Regions from separate parts of the Streptomyces sp. NBC_01304 genome, predicted to be linked through region 4. Evidence: riboswitches for the same ligand, from Rfam matches in the RefSeq annotation. Region 4 holds a riboswitch; each other region holds the start of a gene.
The links. Region 4 has a riboswitch for cobalamin ahead of OG430_RS45405 (ribonucleoside triphosphate reductase). Riboswitches for the same ligand answer to the same signal wherever they lie in the genome.
Positions count from the first base shown of each region.

Region 1: linked by a shared signal. The riboswitch ahead of OG430_RS30420 (CbtB domain-containing protein) and the one ahead of OG430_RS45405 (ribonucleoside triphosphate reductase) in region 4 are both predicted to bind cobalamin.
Region 2: linked by a shared signal. The riboswitch ahead of OG430_RS37170 (cobalamin biosynthesis protein) and the one ahead of OG430_RS45405 (ribonucleoside triphosphate reductase) in region 4 are both predicted to bind cobalamin.
Region 3: linked by a shared signal. The riboswitch ahead of metE (5-methyltetrahydropteroyltriglutamate--homocysteine S-methyltransferase) and the one ahead of OG430_RS45405 (ribonucleoside triphosphate reductase) in region 4 are both predicted to bind cobalamin.

Region 1 is NZ_CP109055.1:6,844,852-6,848,676, reverse strand. It holds gene OG430_RS30430 (glycoside hydrolase family 6 protein) at 1-646, opposite strand, end outside; gene OG430_RS30425 (ANTAR domain-containing protein) at 826-1,557, shown strand; cobalamin riboswitch at 1,982-2,133, shown strand; gene OG430_RS30420 (CbtB domain-containing protein) at 2,167-2,385, shown strand; gene OG430_RS30415 (CbtA family protein) at 2,402-3,193, shown strand; gene OG430_RS30410 (class F sortase) at 3,414-3,825, opposite strand, start outside.
Region 2 is NZ_CP109055.1:8,356,308-8,360,132, reverse strand. It holds gene OG430_RS37185 (lysozyme) at 1-357, shown strand, start outside; gene OG430_RS37180 (inorganic phosphate transporter) at 527-1,813, shown strand; gene OG430_RS37175 (hypothetical protein) at 1,845-2,066, shown strand; cobalamin riboswitch at 2,246-2,417, shown strand; gene OG430_RS37170 (cobalamin biosynthesis protein) at 2,503-3,450, shown strand; gene OG430_RS37165 (cobyric acid synthase) at 3,447-3,825, shown strand, end outside.
Region 3 is NZ_CP109055.1:1,767,592-1,771,416, reverse strand. It holds gene metE (5-methyltetrahydropteroyltriglutamate--homocysteine S-methyltransferase) at 1-1,756, opposite strand, end outside; cobalamin riboswitch at 1,920-2,138, opposite strand; gene OG430_RS07795 (short-chain fatty acyl-CoA regulator family protein) at 2,250-3,665, shown strand.
Region 4 is NZ_CP109055.1:10,107,368-10,111,192, reverse strand. It holds gene OG430_RS45410 (sensor histidine kinase) at 1-827, opposite strand, end outside; cobalamin riboswitch at 1,037-1,194, shown strand; gene OG430_RS45405 (ribonucleoside triphosphate reductase) at 1,244-3,034, shown strand; gene OG430_RS45400 (anaerobic ribonucleoside-triphosphate reductase activating protein) at 3,031-3,636, shown strand; gene OG430_RS45395 (STAS domain-containing protein) at 3,618-3,825, opposite strand, start outside.

The DNA.
Region 1 (3,825 bases), 3.3 Mb from region 4:
TGCCCGCGCCCGGGTTGCCGCCGTCCAGATAGACCTTGGTGTTCTTGCGCGCCTTCAGCTTGTCGATCGCCTCGTTCAGGAGGGCGTACCTCTCCTCGTGCAGCTCCTGCGGGGTGCAGTTCTGTACCAGGTGCAACAGCGCGTCCGGCTCCAGGATCACCGTGGCGTGCCGGTCGCCGATGCCCTTGGCCACGCTGTCGATGAAGGCGCGGTACGCATTGCCGTCCGCGGCGCCGCCCTTGGAGTACTTGCCGCAGTCGCGGTGCGGGATGTTGTAGAGCACCAGGAGCGCGTCCCGGTCGACCTTCTCGGCGGCCTCCGTGAAGCCACGGGCCTCCGCCTCCGCGTTCTCCGTCCCGATCCACTGACCGACCGGCTGGTCCGCGATCTTCTTGATAAGTTCGGCGTCGTCCTTCTTGCCGTCCTCGAGGAAGGTGGCGACCTGTTTGGCCGCGTTCCCATCGGGGTTGACCCAGTAGGGGTCCGTGCCCTTCGGCTGCTGCTTTCCCGAAGTCTTGGGCGCGTCGGGGTCCCCGCCACTGTCGGAACAGCCGGCGAGCAGCAGCACCGCCCCCACGGCCACCGCTGAAGCCTTCACCCCCGCACCTGCAGACCTGCGCTTACGGCGGTCATCGCTGCCGTACATCCACTCCCCCTTGGGTGCACCGTCCGGCTCCCAATCCTGACATACGTACCCGCACGCCACGAGGCTGACCGGGGCCTGCATCTTCTTCGTAGATGAGCCGTTACACCCTTCCCAGATCGGGTAGGCGCGGAGATGCCTGCCAACTGAATCGGTCGAGAGAGGCCACCATGCAACACTCCATGAGCCAATTGCGGCTGGCCTCCGCCTTCGTGGAGACCGCCGACACCCTGACCACCGACTTCGATCCGGCCAAGTACCTGGCACGCCTCGCCGACCGCTGCGTGGAGCTGCTCGGGGCGGTGGCCGCCGGAGTCGTGCTCTTCTCCGAGGAGCAGGTCTCCCTGGTCACCAGCTCGGACCGGGACGACTGGGTGCTCGGTCTGCTCGAGGTGCAGCACCTCGGCGGGCCCTGCCTGGACAGCTTCACCACCGGCGCCCCGGTCGGGCCGGTGCCGCTCGACGAGCCCCAAACCCTCACCCGCTGGCCGGATTTCACCGTGCGGGCCCGGGTCCAGGACATCAGCTCCACCTATGCGGTGCCACTACGGCTGCGCGAGACCGTGCTCGGCGCGGTGATCGTCTTCACCACGCACCAGCGGCCCCGCGCCGAGGTGGAGCTGGCCCAGGCGCTCGCCGACGCCGCGACCATCGGTCTGCTGCACCAACGCGAGATGTCCCAGTGCCGGGAGCTCTCCGAGCAGTTGCAGACCGCGCTGACCAGCCGCGTACTGATCGAGCAGGCCAAGGGGCTGCTCGCCGAGCGCTGGGGCGTCGGGGTGGACGAAGCCTTCCGGGCCCTGCGCCGCCATGCCCGCACGGCCCGCCGGCCGCTCAGCATGGTCGCGCAGGCCGTGATGGACGGGGATCTGGACGACTATGCGCTGCGTGGAGAACGCAACACACCGTCCTGATCGGGACGCCCGGCGGTCGCGGTCGGGAGGCGCGGCTGCCGTGATCGCGCGGCACGGCAGCCGTGATCAGAACTCACCCACCGCCACCAGGCCACGACTTGGCGTCAAAGTGCCTCTAGGCCTTGGCGTTCATCCGTTCTAGAGTTGGGCCAACGGCTCTACGCAGAGTTGCCGTTCAACGGCCCCAGCCCCCGGCCACACGCCAGAACAACTGGACTGGCCTCAGAACCTCCCGTGCCGGCGCCGGGTTACTCCCGCAGCCCGAGCGCGCGCGGTCGAGGACCGGCCCGGCCGGCGGCTCCGGGGGGAGCGGGTCACCGGCCGGGTCAGGTGCGCCCCCCGAGCCTCCAAGAGCCCCCCTTGCCGCCCCCGGTGACCTCGCAAAGGACAGGCAGGCCTGGTTGACAGGGGTTGCCGTGGACTGCGACTCTCCCGGACGACAAGTCCATACATTGAGGCGACGGTTGACAGGAACCCGGTGCAACTCCGGGGCGGTCCCGCCACTGTGACCCCACGCGCCACCCTCCGGTGACGCGTACGGGAAGTCAGGAACTGAACCCGTCGTCCTCCTGCCATGGGGCGTGGAAACCCCAGAAGGAGGTCACCGGTATGTCTCTGCAGCACGCGCAGCACACCGACACCGCGGCGGTTTCGGCCGCCACCACCCGCACCCGCGACCTGCTGATCGCCTCGGCCGCGGTCATCATCGCTCTTGTGGCGCTGTACGCGATCTTCCTGGACAACGGAACGATGATCGCCGCGACGGGCGACTACCTGCACGAGTTCTCCCACGACGGACGGCACCTCTTCGGCGCCCCCTGCCACTGATCGGGGCGCTCGCACCATGTCTTCACCCGTACTCCCCCTGCTCGGGCGCGGTCTTGCGGCAGGAGGAGCGGCCGGTCTTGCCACCGGTCTCTTCTCCCTGCTGCTCGCCGAGCCCTTGATGGACAAGGCGATCCGCCTCGAAGAGGCACGCTCCGAATCCGGCCACAAGCACGAGCCGGCCGGCGCGATAGTCAAGCACCACGAGGAGCTCTTCACGCGCTCCCAGCAGCACTTCGGCCTGGTCGTCACGGCGATCGTCGCGGGCCTCGCCCTCGGCCTGCTCTTCGCCGTCGCCTACGCCCTGGTGCACCGCCGCACGCCCACCGCCGGTTCCCCGTGGACGCGCGCCCTCACCTTCTCCACGGCCGCCTTCCTGGCCGTCTCGCTGCTCCCCGGGCTGCGCTACCCGGCCAACCCGCCCGGCGTCGGCGACTCCACCACGGTCGCCAACCGGCAGGCCCTGTGGCTGGCCGCGGTCGCCATCGGGGTGCTCGGCATGGTCCTGGTCTGGCAGGTGTACGTACGCCTCGCGTCCCGCTCCGTGCCGGTCAGGCACCTCGCGGTCGCGGTGGCCACGATCGCCGTCCTGGTCGCGCTGTTCGCGCTGCCGGGCAACCCGGACGAGGTCCCGGTCGCGGCGACGCTCCTGTGGGATTTCCGGGTCCTCTCGATCGCTTCACACGTGCTGCTCTGGGGCGTGTTCGCGGCGGTCTTCGGCGCACTCGGCCTGCGGGCCGCCGCCCGCGCCGCCGCTCCGGCCCCGGCCGCCGCGGAGGCTTCGGGTCAAGGGCCGGTGCCGGTGGGCTAGGGCCTGTCTCCCCGATCTCTGTGGATCAGCCTGCGGCGTCTGGTGCGTGCTCTCGGCGTGCCGGGCGGAAGGCCCCGTCGATGGGCCGGACGTACTTGGTCTTTCGCCCGGTGCGGCGAGAGGGGGTCCCCCCTGCTCGAAGAGCTTGGGGGAGCGTGCCAGGCGTCGCGAGGCAGACGGGAGTTTGAAGACAGGCCCTAGTTGAGTCGGGCCGGGTGGCTCAGGGCCCGGTGCCCGTGAGGTAGGCCGAGACCACCACGTTCGACGTGTACGCCTTGGCCGCCCGGTCGAAGGTGCCGCCGCAGGTGATCAGGCGCAGCTCGGCCCGGTCCGGCTCGCGGGCGCCGTAGGCCTGCTGTGCGTCGAACCGGTCGCGGGTGAAGACCTGGACGTCCTCGACGGTGAACTCCGCGAGCGAGCCGTCCGCGCGGGTCACCCGGATCTGCTGGCCCGGGCGCAGCGTGCTGAGGTTGTAGAAGACAGCGGGCTGCGTCTCGGTGTCCACATGCCCGACGAACAGCGCGGCCCCCTTGGCACCGGGCTTCACCCCGCCCCCGTACCACCCGACCACACCTTTCTGGTCGTACGGGGGCGGGTCGATGGCCCTTTCCGCGTCGAGGCCCCGCTTCACG
Region 2 (3,825 bases), 1.8 Mb from region 4:
CCCGCGCTCGACATCGAGTACAACCCGTACAGCTCGAAGAAGTGCTACGGACTGAGCAAGTCCGAGATGGTCGGCTGGGTCGCGTCCTTCAGCAACGAGATCAAGCGGCAGACCGGCCGCCGGCCCGTGATCTACACCAACACGAACTGGTGGAAGCGGTGCACCGGGAACTACGCGGGCTTCGGTGACAATCACGCGCTGTGGCTGGCCCGCTACGGCTCCTCGCCCGGCGAGCTGCCGAAAGGCTGGGGCTACCTGACCTTCTGGCAGTACGACAACGGCAGCGGCCGGCTGCCGGGTGATCAGAATCTCTTCAACGGGTCGATGACCCAGCTCAAGCGGTTCGCCCGGGGCTAGACCGGGGGGCGGATCGCCGGGATCCCCGGGCGGGTGCCGCCGCTTTCGAACCGAAGGGAGAGGCGGCCTCCCGCTTTGGGACACCACACCGCCCGCCCCAGTTCATCTTCCGTTCACTCAGGTTGCTTACGTTCGTCCAGCCACTGACATCGAGCGATTGCCTGGGTAAATGGAACACATAACGCTGCTGCTCGCGATTGTGATCGTGACAGCTCTCGTGTTCGATTTCACGAACGGTTTCCACGACACCGCCAACGCGATGGCGACGACCATCTCGACCGGCGCACTCAAGCCCAAGACCGCGGTGGCCATGTCCGCGGTGCTGAACCTCGTCGGAGCATTCCTGTCCGTCGAAGTCGCCAAGACGATCTCCAGCGGTCTGGTGAGTGAAGACGGCATCAAGCCCGAAGTCATCCTTGCGGCGCTCGTCGGCGCCATCCTGTGGAATCTGCTGACCTGGCTGGTCGGCCTTCCCTCCAGCTCCTCGCACGCCCTCATGGGCGGTCTGATCGGCGCCACGGTCGCGTCCATCGGCTTCTCCGGTGTCAACGGCGGTGTCGTCGTCACCAAGGTGCTGATCCCCGCGCTCGCCGCTCCGCTGGTCGCCGGTCTCGCCGCGTACCTGGCCTCCCGGCTGACGTACAAGCTCGGCAAGAACATCACCGCGAAGTCCTCCGCGAAGGGCTACCGCGGCGGCCAGATCGCCTCTGCCGGCCTCGTCTCGCTCGCGCACGGCACCAACGACGCGCAGAAGACGATGGGCATCATCACCCTCGCCCTGGTCGCCGGCGGCGCGCTCGCGCCCGGCTCCAACCCGCCGGTCTGGGTCATCGTCTCGGCCGGTCTGGCCATCGCGATGGGCACCTACCTCGGCGGCTGGCGCATCATCCGCACCATGGGCAAGGGCCTCACCGATCTGCAGCCGCAGCAGGGCTTCGCCGCCCAGACCTCGGCCGCCTCGGTCATCCTGGCCTCGTCGAACCTCGGCTTCTCCCTCTCCACCACGCACTCCTGCTCGGGTGCCGTGATGGGCGCGGGCCTCGGCCGCAAGGGCGGCGTGGTGCGCTGGTCGACCGCGACCCGGATGTTCGTCGCGTGGGGTCTGACCCTGCCGGCCGCCGGTCTGGTCGCCGCGGGCGCCGAGTTCGTGGCCCGGCAGGGCGACTGGGGCATCGCGGCCGTCGCGGTCTTCCTGGTCGCGTCCTGTGCCGCGATCTGGTTCATCTCGCGCCGCCAGGTCGTCGACCACACCAACGTCGTGAACGACGAGATCACGGATGTCGCCGAGGCCGAGCCCGCGGGCGTCGTGACCACCGCGATCGCCGCGGTCACCCCGCCGCCGGCCGGTATGGCCGCCGCCACCGTCGAGACGTCCGAGGACGTCAAGACGACCATCCCGGCCCCCACCGCCCCCGCCGTCGCGGATCCCGCGCGCCCGGCTACGGCGACGGTCTGAGCCCCCGGGCTCGGAGAGTAAGGACAGCAGCATGAACATCGACTGGGCAGCTCTCGGCTCCGTCTTCGGCGTCAGCCTTCTGGCGACCGTCTCCCTGGTGGCCCTGTTCACCCTGGGCATCCTCGGTCTCTCCAAGCAGGAGGAGGCCGCGGCTTCCGGCGGCTCCGCGGCGCTCGCGCGCTCGGGGGCGTACGCCTGCTTCGCACTGTGCGCGGCGGCGGTCTCGTACGGAATCTTCCTGATCGTCACCTGACGGCGGCGATCGACGGATTCGTCACCTGACGGTACGGATCCGGAGCACCGCGACGCGAGCGGCGTCCGGCGACTTTCCGAGGTCGCCGGGCGCCGCTCTCGTGTGTCCTCGTGTGGGCCTCGGCACACTCTTTAGCCGCAGGTCAAAGCCGAGTTGACGGGCCTCGCGGAGCGTGGTGGACTTCCGGAGCCAATTACGGCGGCAGCAGAGGAAGCCGGTGCGAATCCGGCGCGGTCCCGCCACTGTCACCGGGGGTTCACTCCCCCGGAAGCCAGGAACTCTCTCCGCCGGTCACGTCGAACCAGGGCGCGGACCCTGAGTGAGGACATTCGCCATGCGCGGCTGCCGTTCAGCTGTCCCTGTGCCCCTGCGGGCACCCAGTGCGTCAAGTGCTTCCTGTTTCAGGGTCCTTCGAGGCGTAGCGGCGGGCTGAACCGTGCCTGCCGATCGCGACTTCGCGTACGGCGCCGCCGCCGGACTGTTCGGCGACCTGCTGCTCGGCGATCCCCGCCGTGGGCATCCGGTCGCCGCTTTCGGGCGCGCGGCGGGCGCCGTCGAGCGGGTGCTGTGGCGTGACCACCGTGGGTGGGGCGCGCTGCACACCGCTGTGTGCGTGGGGGGTGCCGTGGGCGCCGCCGCGCTGGTTTCGCATGCCGTACGTGCCTCTCGTCGCGCCTCTTTCGCGCTGACGGCCGCCGCCACCTGGGCGGTGGTCGGCGGGACTTCGCTCGGCCGGGAGGCGCGGGCCATCGGGGGCGCGCTGGCCGCGGGTGACGTGGACGTGGCGCGGGAGCGGCTGCCCCATCTGTGCGGGCGGGACCCGCAGGCCCTGGACGAGGACGGGATCGCGCGCGCGGTCGTGGAGTCCGTGGCCGAGAACACCTCCGACGCCGTGGTCGGGGCGCTCGTGTGGGGAGCTGTCGGCGGGGTGCCGGGGCTTGTCGGGTTCCGGGCCGTGAACACCCTCGACGCGATGGTCGGGCACAAGTCGGTCAAGTACCGCCGCTACGGCTGGGCTTCGGCCCGGCTCGACGACGTGGCCGGCTGGCCTGGGGCCCGTCTGACGGCGGCGCTCGCGGTGGTCGCGGGCGGGGACCGGCGCGGTGCGGCCAAGGCCTGGCGCGAGGACGCGGACCGGCATCCGAGCCCCAACGCGGGCCCCGTGGAGGCGGCCTTCGCGGGCGCGCTCGGGGTGCGGCTCGGCGGGACCCTGTCGTACGGCGGACGCGTCGAGCACCGGCCGGTGCTCAACCCGGCCGGGCGCAAAGTGGGGGTCGACGACATCGAGCGGGCCGTGCGGCTTTCGCGGCGGGTGAGTTGGGGGGCGCTCGCCGTGTGTGCGGCGGCGCGGATCCTCGTACGGAAGAAGAGGTGCAGGTCATGAGCGGTGGACTGTTGGTGGCCGGGACCACCTCCGATGCCGGGAAGAGCGTCGTCACGGCCGGGATCTGCCGCTGGCTGGTCCGCCGTGGCGTGAAGGTCGCGCCCTTCAAGGCGCAGAACATGTCGCTGAATTCGTTCGTCACGCGCGAGGGCGCCGAGATCGGCCGTGCCCAGGCCATGCAGGCGCAGGCCGCCCGCGTCGAGCCGACCGCGCTGATGAACCCGGTGCTGCTCAAGCCGGGCAGCGACCGCTCCAGCCAGGTCGTCCTGATGGGCAAGCCGGTGGGCGAGATGAGCGCGCGCGGCTATCACGGGGGACGCCAAGAGGCGTTGCTCGGGACGGTCGTGGACTGTCTTGAGCAGTTGCGGGGCAGCT
Region 3 (3,825 bases), 8.3 Mb from region 4:
CGAGCGGCTGGTCGTCGCGTACGAACGACCAGGCGAGCATGGTCACCGGACCGGTCAGCATGCCCTTGACGGGCCGGTCGGTCAGCGACTGGGCGTACGACGTCCAGCGCACCGTCATCGGCTCGGGGCGGGAGATGTCCCCGGCGAGGACCGGCGGCCGCACATAGCGGGTGCCGTACGACTGGACCCAGCCGTGCTGGGTGGCGAGGTAGCCGCTCAGCTGTTCCGCGAAGTACTGGACCATGTCGTTGCGTTCGGGCTCGCCGTGCACCAGGACGTCGATGCCGGCCTTCTCCTGGAAGGCGAGGACCTCCTGGATCTCGGCCTCGATGCGCTCCTCGTACGCGGCCGCGCCGATGCGCCCCGCGCGCAGATCGGCGCGCGCCGTGCGCAACTCGGCGGTCTGCGGGAACGAGCCGATCGTGGTGGTCGGCAGGAGCGGCAGCCCGAGGCGGTCCCGCTGGGCGGCGGCCCGCGCCTCGTACGGCGCCGAGCGGCGGCCGTCCGCGTCGGTGATCGCGGCGGCGCGGGCCCGCACCGCCGGGTCGTGGGTGATGGGGGAGCCGGCCCGGGACGCCAGGTCGGCCCGGTTGGCGGCCAGTTCGGCGGCGATGGCGCCGGTGCCCCGGGCGAGGCCGCGGGCGAGGGTGACGATCTCCGTCGTCTTCTGCCGGGCGAACGCCAGCCAGCGCAGGATCTGCGGCTCGATGTCCCGCTCGGCGGCCGCGTCGAGGGGCACGTGCAGCAGCGAGCAGGAGGCGGCCACGTCGACCCGGTCGGCGAGGCCGAGCAGGGTGCCGAGAACGGACAGGGACTTCTCGAAGTCGTTGATCCAGACGTTGCGGCCGTCGACGACGCCCGCGACGAGCCGCTTGCCCGGCAGCCCGCCGACCGCGGCGAGATCGTCCAGGTTGGCGGCGGCGGCCCCGGTGAAGTCGAGCGCCAGCCCGTCCACCGGCGCCTTGGCGAGCACGGGAAGCGCTTCGCCGAGCCGGTCGAAATAGGAGGCGACCAGGAGCTTCGGCCGGTCGGGCAGGGCGCCCAGATCGCGGTAGGCGCGGGCGGTGGCGTTCAGTTCCGCCGGGGTGCGGTCCTGGACCAGGGCCGGCTCGTCCAGCTGCACCCACTCGGCGCCCGCCGCCCGCAGATCGGCCAGGACCTCCGCGTACACCGGGAGCAGCCGGTCGAGCAGGGTGAGCGGCTCGAAGTCGGGCGCGACGCCGGGGGCGGGCTTGGCGAGCAGCAGGTACGTGACGGGCCCGACGAGGACGGGGCGCGCGGTGTGGCCGAACGCCAGGGCCTCCTTGAGCTCGGCCACCTGCTTGGCGGAGTCCGCCGCGAAGACCGTGTCCGGCCCCAACTCCGGCACAAGATAGTGGTAGTTGGTGTCGAACCACTTGGTCATCTCAAGGGGTGCCACGTCCTGGTTGCCCCGGGCCATCGCGAAGTAGCCGTCGAGAGTGTCCGCTTCGACGGCCGCGCGGTGCCGGGCGGGGACGGCGCCGACCATGACGCTGGTGTCCAGGACGTGGTCGTAGTAGGAGAAGTCGCCGGTCGGCACCTCGTGCACGCCCGCGTCGGCCAACTGCTGCCAGTTCGCCCGGCGCAGGCCCTCGGCGATCTCCTTGAGGGCGTCGGCGCCGATCCGGCCCTTCCAGTACCCCTCGACGGCCTTCTTCAGTTCGCGCTGCGCGCCCTGGCGGGGGTAGCCGTACACGGTGGCCTGCGCCGCCGCGGCTGCGGACTTCGCTGTCACGGAAATCTCCTTCGCGAGATGACTCCTGAGATCCCGGCGACGGGACACGGACGCGAAGGGGGATGACACATCGGACGGACCGCACGCGCACTACGGACGCGGTGTTCCTCCGATATGTACGCCGACCCGCCCACGAGGTCACCGGGATGTCCGCGCACGAGGGATCGCGCGCGGGCAACGGGCAGGTCTTCGGACTCGCGAGCACGCCCTCCAAGAGGAGGACACCTACTGGCCGTCGCTTCCCAGACCCGGCCGGGCCCAGTGCGTATGACGGCGGTCGTTCCCGCTCACCGCTGCGGGGCAGTCCCGGATTTACACCGGGTTCCCTCTTACGACGCCTCCCGCCTGGCGGACGGGGCGAACCAGCTGCGCACCCAGCCTAGAGGATGCGGCTGGAGTACGGGTATGGCGGTCTCCTCCCGAAGGGGGCGAACCGCCCCGTGGTTACGATCGCGACGCGGTGCCGACGATCGTGACCGGACAGGAGCCAAGGGTGAGCAAGACGTACGCCGGAGCGCGGTTGCGGCGGCTGCGCGAGGAACGGCGCATGAGCCAGGTCGAGTTGGCCCGGGTCCTCGCGATCTCCCCGAGCTATCTGAACCAGATGGAGCACGATTCGCGGCCGCTGACCGTGCCCGTCCTGCTGCGCCTGACGGAGACGTTCGGCGTGGACCCCGGCTTCTTCTCCGAGCGCGACACCAGCCGCCTCGTGGCCGACCTGCGGGACGCCCTCACCGGCGAGGTCGCCGCGGGCCGGGTGTCGGCGACCGACCTCGCGGAGCTGGCCTCGCGCACCCCTGCGGCGGCGCAGCTCCTGGTGGACCTGGGCCGCCGCAACCAGCACCTCGCCGAGCAGCTGACCGAAGCCGCGGAGGGGCGGGGGCCGGGTACGACGGCCCAACCCCGTTCCGCACACGAGGAGATACGCGAGTTCTTCTACCGCCGCCAGAACTATCTGCACGACACGGACCTCGCCGCGGAGCGGCTGGCCGCCGAGACCGGCATCCGCCCGGGAGAGGTGGTGCGCAGCCTGTCCGCACGTCTCACCGAGCGTCACGGCGTACGACTGGCCGCGGACTGCGGCGAGTTGCTGCACCGCTACGACCCGGCGGCCGGGGTCCTGAACCTCTCCGCCCGGCTGCGCCCCGGCCAGCAGGCGTTCCGGATGGCGACGCAGCTGGCGCTCCTGGAGTACGCCGATGAACTCTCCGCCCTCGCCTCCGAGGACTTCGCGCCGGACTCCGCCGCCTGGCCGCTGGCCCGCATCGGCATCGCCAACTACTTCGCCGCAGCCCTGATCCTCCCGTACCGCCGCTTCCACGCGGCGGCGGAGGAGTTCCGCTACGACATCGAGCGGCTGACCGACCACTTCGGTCTCGGCTACGAGACCATCTGCCACCGCCTCAGCACGTTGCAACGCCCCCGGCTGCGTGGTGTCCCCTTCTCGTTCGTCCGGGTCGACCGGGCGGGCAACATGTCCAAACGCCAGTCGGCCACCGCGTTCCACTTCTCCCGGGCCGGCGGCACCTGCCCGCTGTGGAACGTCTACGAGGCGTTCGCCGCCCCCGGCCGCATCCACGTCCAGGTCGCCGCGATGCCGGACGGCCAGCGGTACTTGTGGACGGCCCGCGCCGCCACCCGCCACCGGGGCGGCTGGGGAGAGCCCGGCAAGACCTTCGCCATCGGTCTGGGCTGCGAGATCCGGCATGCCGCCCGGCTCGTCTACTCCGACGGCCTCGACCTCGACAACATCTCCGCCGCCGTTCCCATCGGCATGGGCTGCCGCCTCTGCGAACGCATCGACTGCCCGCAGCGGGCCGTGCCGCCCCTGGACCGCCGGCTCGCGATCGACGAGAACAGCAGCACCTTCGTGCCCTACCCGGTGGCCGGGGAGCCGCGCGTCGGCTGAAGTCGGCTTCGCAAAGTTGGCAACTGTCCCGTGAAGATGCGCAGAACTTGGCATAAGTCCCTGCTTGAGGGCACGGAGTGCCACTGCGAAAGTCGTGTTGTGGCCGCCGGTCAAGGGGCTGCACTTTCCAACCCGGCACGTCGTGCCAGGAGTTGGCACA
Region 4 (3,825 bases):
GTGCGGTCGGGGGTGGCAAGGTCCGCGTACTGCCGCAGGAAGGCGAGGCGGTCCGCGCGCACCTCGGTGAAGTCGAGGAACTCCTCCCCCTTGAACCGGCCGGCCGCGAACACCCCATTCAGCAGGCCCCGTTCGAGGGCGACCGCCTCGGTGGCCTTGGCGAGGGCGGTCAGGGCGCCCATCGCGTCGGCGAGCGCCCGGTCGCCGCGGACCGGTTCGGCCGCGGCGGCGCCGATCAGCCCCTCGATCGCCTTGGTGTACGCGGTCCGGGTCGGGGCCTTGTCCGCGCTGCCGTCGTCGACGTGGGCGCGTACCGCCCCCAGAGCTGTGACCGGCGCGAGCGCATCCGCCGCGGCACCGGCGGTGTCGGCACCCGCGCCGCCCGCGGCGAGCAGGGCCTCGAAGGCTAGGCGGGCCCGGTCGGTGCGGTTGCGCTGCGCCGAGACGTCGTCGCGATACTGTCCGGCGCCGCCCAACAGGCCGTTGGTCAGGCCGCGTTCGCGCTGCAGTTCACGGACGAGGCCCTGCGCCTTCAGGACCAGGTCGACGCGGCCCGCGGTCTCGCGCGCCGCGGACCAGTCGGCGGCCCGGTCGGCGACGCCGAGGCCGGTCACGACGAGGAGCAGGCAGGTGGGCACGGCGAGCACGATCGCGACCCGGCCGCGGATGGAGCCCCAGCCGGGCAGGGCGGGCAGCGAGCGCGTGCGGGGCCGATGCCGTCGGGCCGGGCGCGCGGGTGGTGTGGCGAGCGCCTGCGTGGCGGGCACCTGCGAGCCGGGCGTCCGGGTGGGGGGCGTCTTGGCGGGGGGCTGCTGCGTGCGGATCACACCGTACGACGTTACGAACCGGCCTGCCCCGCACGGTTTCTGTGCGGTAAGGACCCGGTTGCCCCTGCCTCACTCGGGCCGCGCCCGCCCCGCGCACGGCAGGCCACCTCCGCGTAACACTCGGGCACCCCCGGACGGGACCAAAGCCCCGCCCTCGGGGCCGAACGTCACCCACCATCTTGTGTCGGCATGTCGCCCTGATCCCCACATGTAGTGTTGCGGCAGCTGGTTCGGCGGAACGTCCGGGTACATCCGGGTACGCACGCCGAGGCAACAGGGAACCCGGTGGGAATCCGGGGCTGCCCCGCAACGGTGTGGGACCGCACAGCGGCCCGAGCCCGATACCTGCCGGCCACCCACCGCGCATGCCCGCGCGGTGCGGACGATTCTCCGTGCTGCCTCGTGGGAGGGCCGACGTGACACAGATCGACGCCGTGGATTCCGTGACCGAGTACCTGGACCGCCGGGACTGGCGGATCAACGCGAACGCCAACCAGGGGTATTCGCTCGGCGGCCTCGTCCTCAACACCGCCGGGAAGGTCGTGGCCAACTACTGGCTGGACCAGGTCTATCCGCAGGCCGTGGGCCGCGCACACCGCGAGGGCGACCTCCACCTCCACGACCTGGACATGCTCGCGGGCTACTGCGCGGGCTGGTCCCTGCGCACCCTGCTGGCCGAGGGTCTGGGCGGCGTGCCGGGCCAGATCGACTCCGCGCCGCCGCGCCACTTCTCCTCTGCGGTCGGGCAGATCGTCAACTTCCTCGGCACGCTGCAGAACGAGTGGGCCGGGGCCCAGGCGTTCAGCTCCTTCGACACGTACATGGCGCCGTACGTGCGCAAGGACGCCATGACGTACGACCAAGTCCTGCAGTGCGTACAGGAGATGGTGCACAACCTCAACGTGCCCTCCCGCTGGGGCACCCAGACCCCGTTCACCAATCTCACCTTCGACTGGACCTGCCCCGAGGACCTGCGCGAGCAGATACCGGTGATCGGCGGCGAGGAGGCGGACTTCGCCTACGGGGAGCTGCAGGCGGAGATGGACCTGATCAACCGCGCCTACATCGAGGTGATGACGGCCGGGGACGCCACGGGGCGGGTCTTCACCTTCCCGATTCCGACGTACAACATCACCGCGGACTTTCCCTGGGAGAGCGAGAACGCCGAGCGGCTGTTCGCGATGACCGCGAAGTACGGGCTGCCGTACTTCCAGAACTTCCTCAACTCCGAGCTGAGCCCCGGGATGATCCGCTCGATGTGCTGCCGGCTCCAGCTGGATCTGACCGAGCTGCTCAAGCGGGGCAACGGGCTCTTCGGGAGCGCCGAGCAGACCGGCTCCCTGGGGGTGGTCACCCTCAACTGTGCGCGCCTTGGGCATCTGCACGCCGGCGACGAGCGCGGCCTGTTCGCGGCTCTCGACGGTCTCCTCGACCTTGCGCGCGAGAGCCTGGAGATCAAGCGGGTCACCGTCCAGGAGCTGATCGACGGCGGCCTGTACCCGTACACCAGGCGCTACTTGGGGACGTTGCGCAATCACTTCTCCACCATCGGCGTGAACGGCATCAACGAGATGATCCGCAACTTCACGCACGACGCGTACGACATCACCGCGCCCGAGGGCCATGCCCTCGCCGTCCGCCTGCTCGATCACGTACGGGCGCGCATGGTGGCGTTCCAGGAGGCGACCGGGCATCTCTACAACCTGGAGGCGACTCCGGCCGAGGGCGCCACCTACCGTTTCGCGAAGGAGGACCGGCGCCGCTTCCCCGGCATCCTCCAGGCGGGCACGGACGAGAATCCCTACTACACCAACTCCTCGCAGCTGCCAGTCGGTTGGACGGAAGACCCGTTCGAGGCGCTGGAGATGCAGGACGAGCTGCAGGGCAAGTACACCGGCGGCACGGTGCTGCACCTGTACCTGGCGGAGCGCCTCTCCGATGCCACGGCCTGCCGCGAGCTGGTGCGCCGGTCCCTGGAGCGCTTCTCGCTGCCGTACCTGACGGTGACCCCGACCTTCTCGATCTGCCCCGAGCACGGCTATCTGAGCGGCGAGCACGCCAACTGCCCCCAGTGCGGCGGGGATTGCGAGGTGTGGACGCGGGTCATGGGCTATCACCGGCCCGTGGCCTCCTTCAACATCGGCAAGAAGGGCGAGCACGCCGAGCGCCTGCCCTTCCGTACAGCGGCGGCCGGGGCCGGGGCGTGATCGGCGTCGGCGGCTGGGCCCGGCTGTCCAGCTGTGACTGGCCGGGGCGGCTGGTCACCACCGTGTTCTGTCAGGGCTGTCCCTGGCGGTGCGGCTACTGCCACAATCCCGCGCTGCTCGATCCGCGCGCCCCGGCCCGCATCGCATGGGCGACGGTGCGGGGGCATCTCGCCCGCCGCCAGGGCCTGTTGGACGGCGTGGTCTTCTCCGGCGGCGAGCCACTGCTGCAGCCGGGGCTGGCCCGGGCCATGCGGGAAGTGCGCGACCTCGGGTTCGGTGTCGGCCTGCACACCGGCGGGGCCTTCCCCCGCCGGTTCGGGGAGATCCTGGAGTACGGCCTGGTCGACTGGGTCGGCTTCGACGTCAAGGCGGCCCCACCGGCGTACGAGCGGGTGACCGGCACTCGCAACAGCGCCGCGCCCGCCTTGCGCAGCTTGCGCCTCCTGCTCGATTCCGGGGTGCCGCATCAGCTGCGGACGACCGTCGCACCCGACCTGCTCGACGGGGACCAAGTCACCGCGCTGCGGCGGTGGTTGGCGGAGCAGGGGCTGCGCGGGCATGTGTGGCAGCGGGCGCGGCCCCCTCAGGCCGAGAGCCCCTGACCGCCCTCCGCCCCGTTGGCGTACCGGCCGAGCGCGGCCTGGAGACTGCCGGCGATCTCGAAGACGTCCGCGAGTCCGGCAAGGCGCAACAGCCGGTGCAGCGAAGGGGATTCGATGACCAGTGTCAGCCGCCGCCCCTGCTCCAGGGCGCCGTTGCGCATGAGGCAAAGCAGCGAAAGGCCGCAGCAG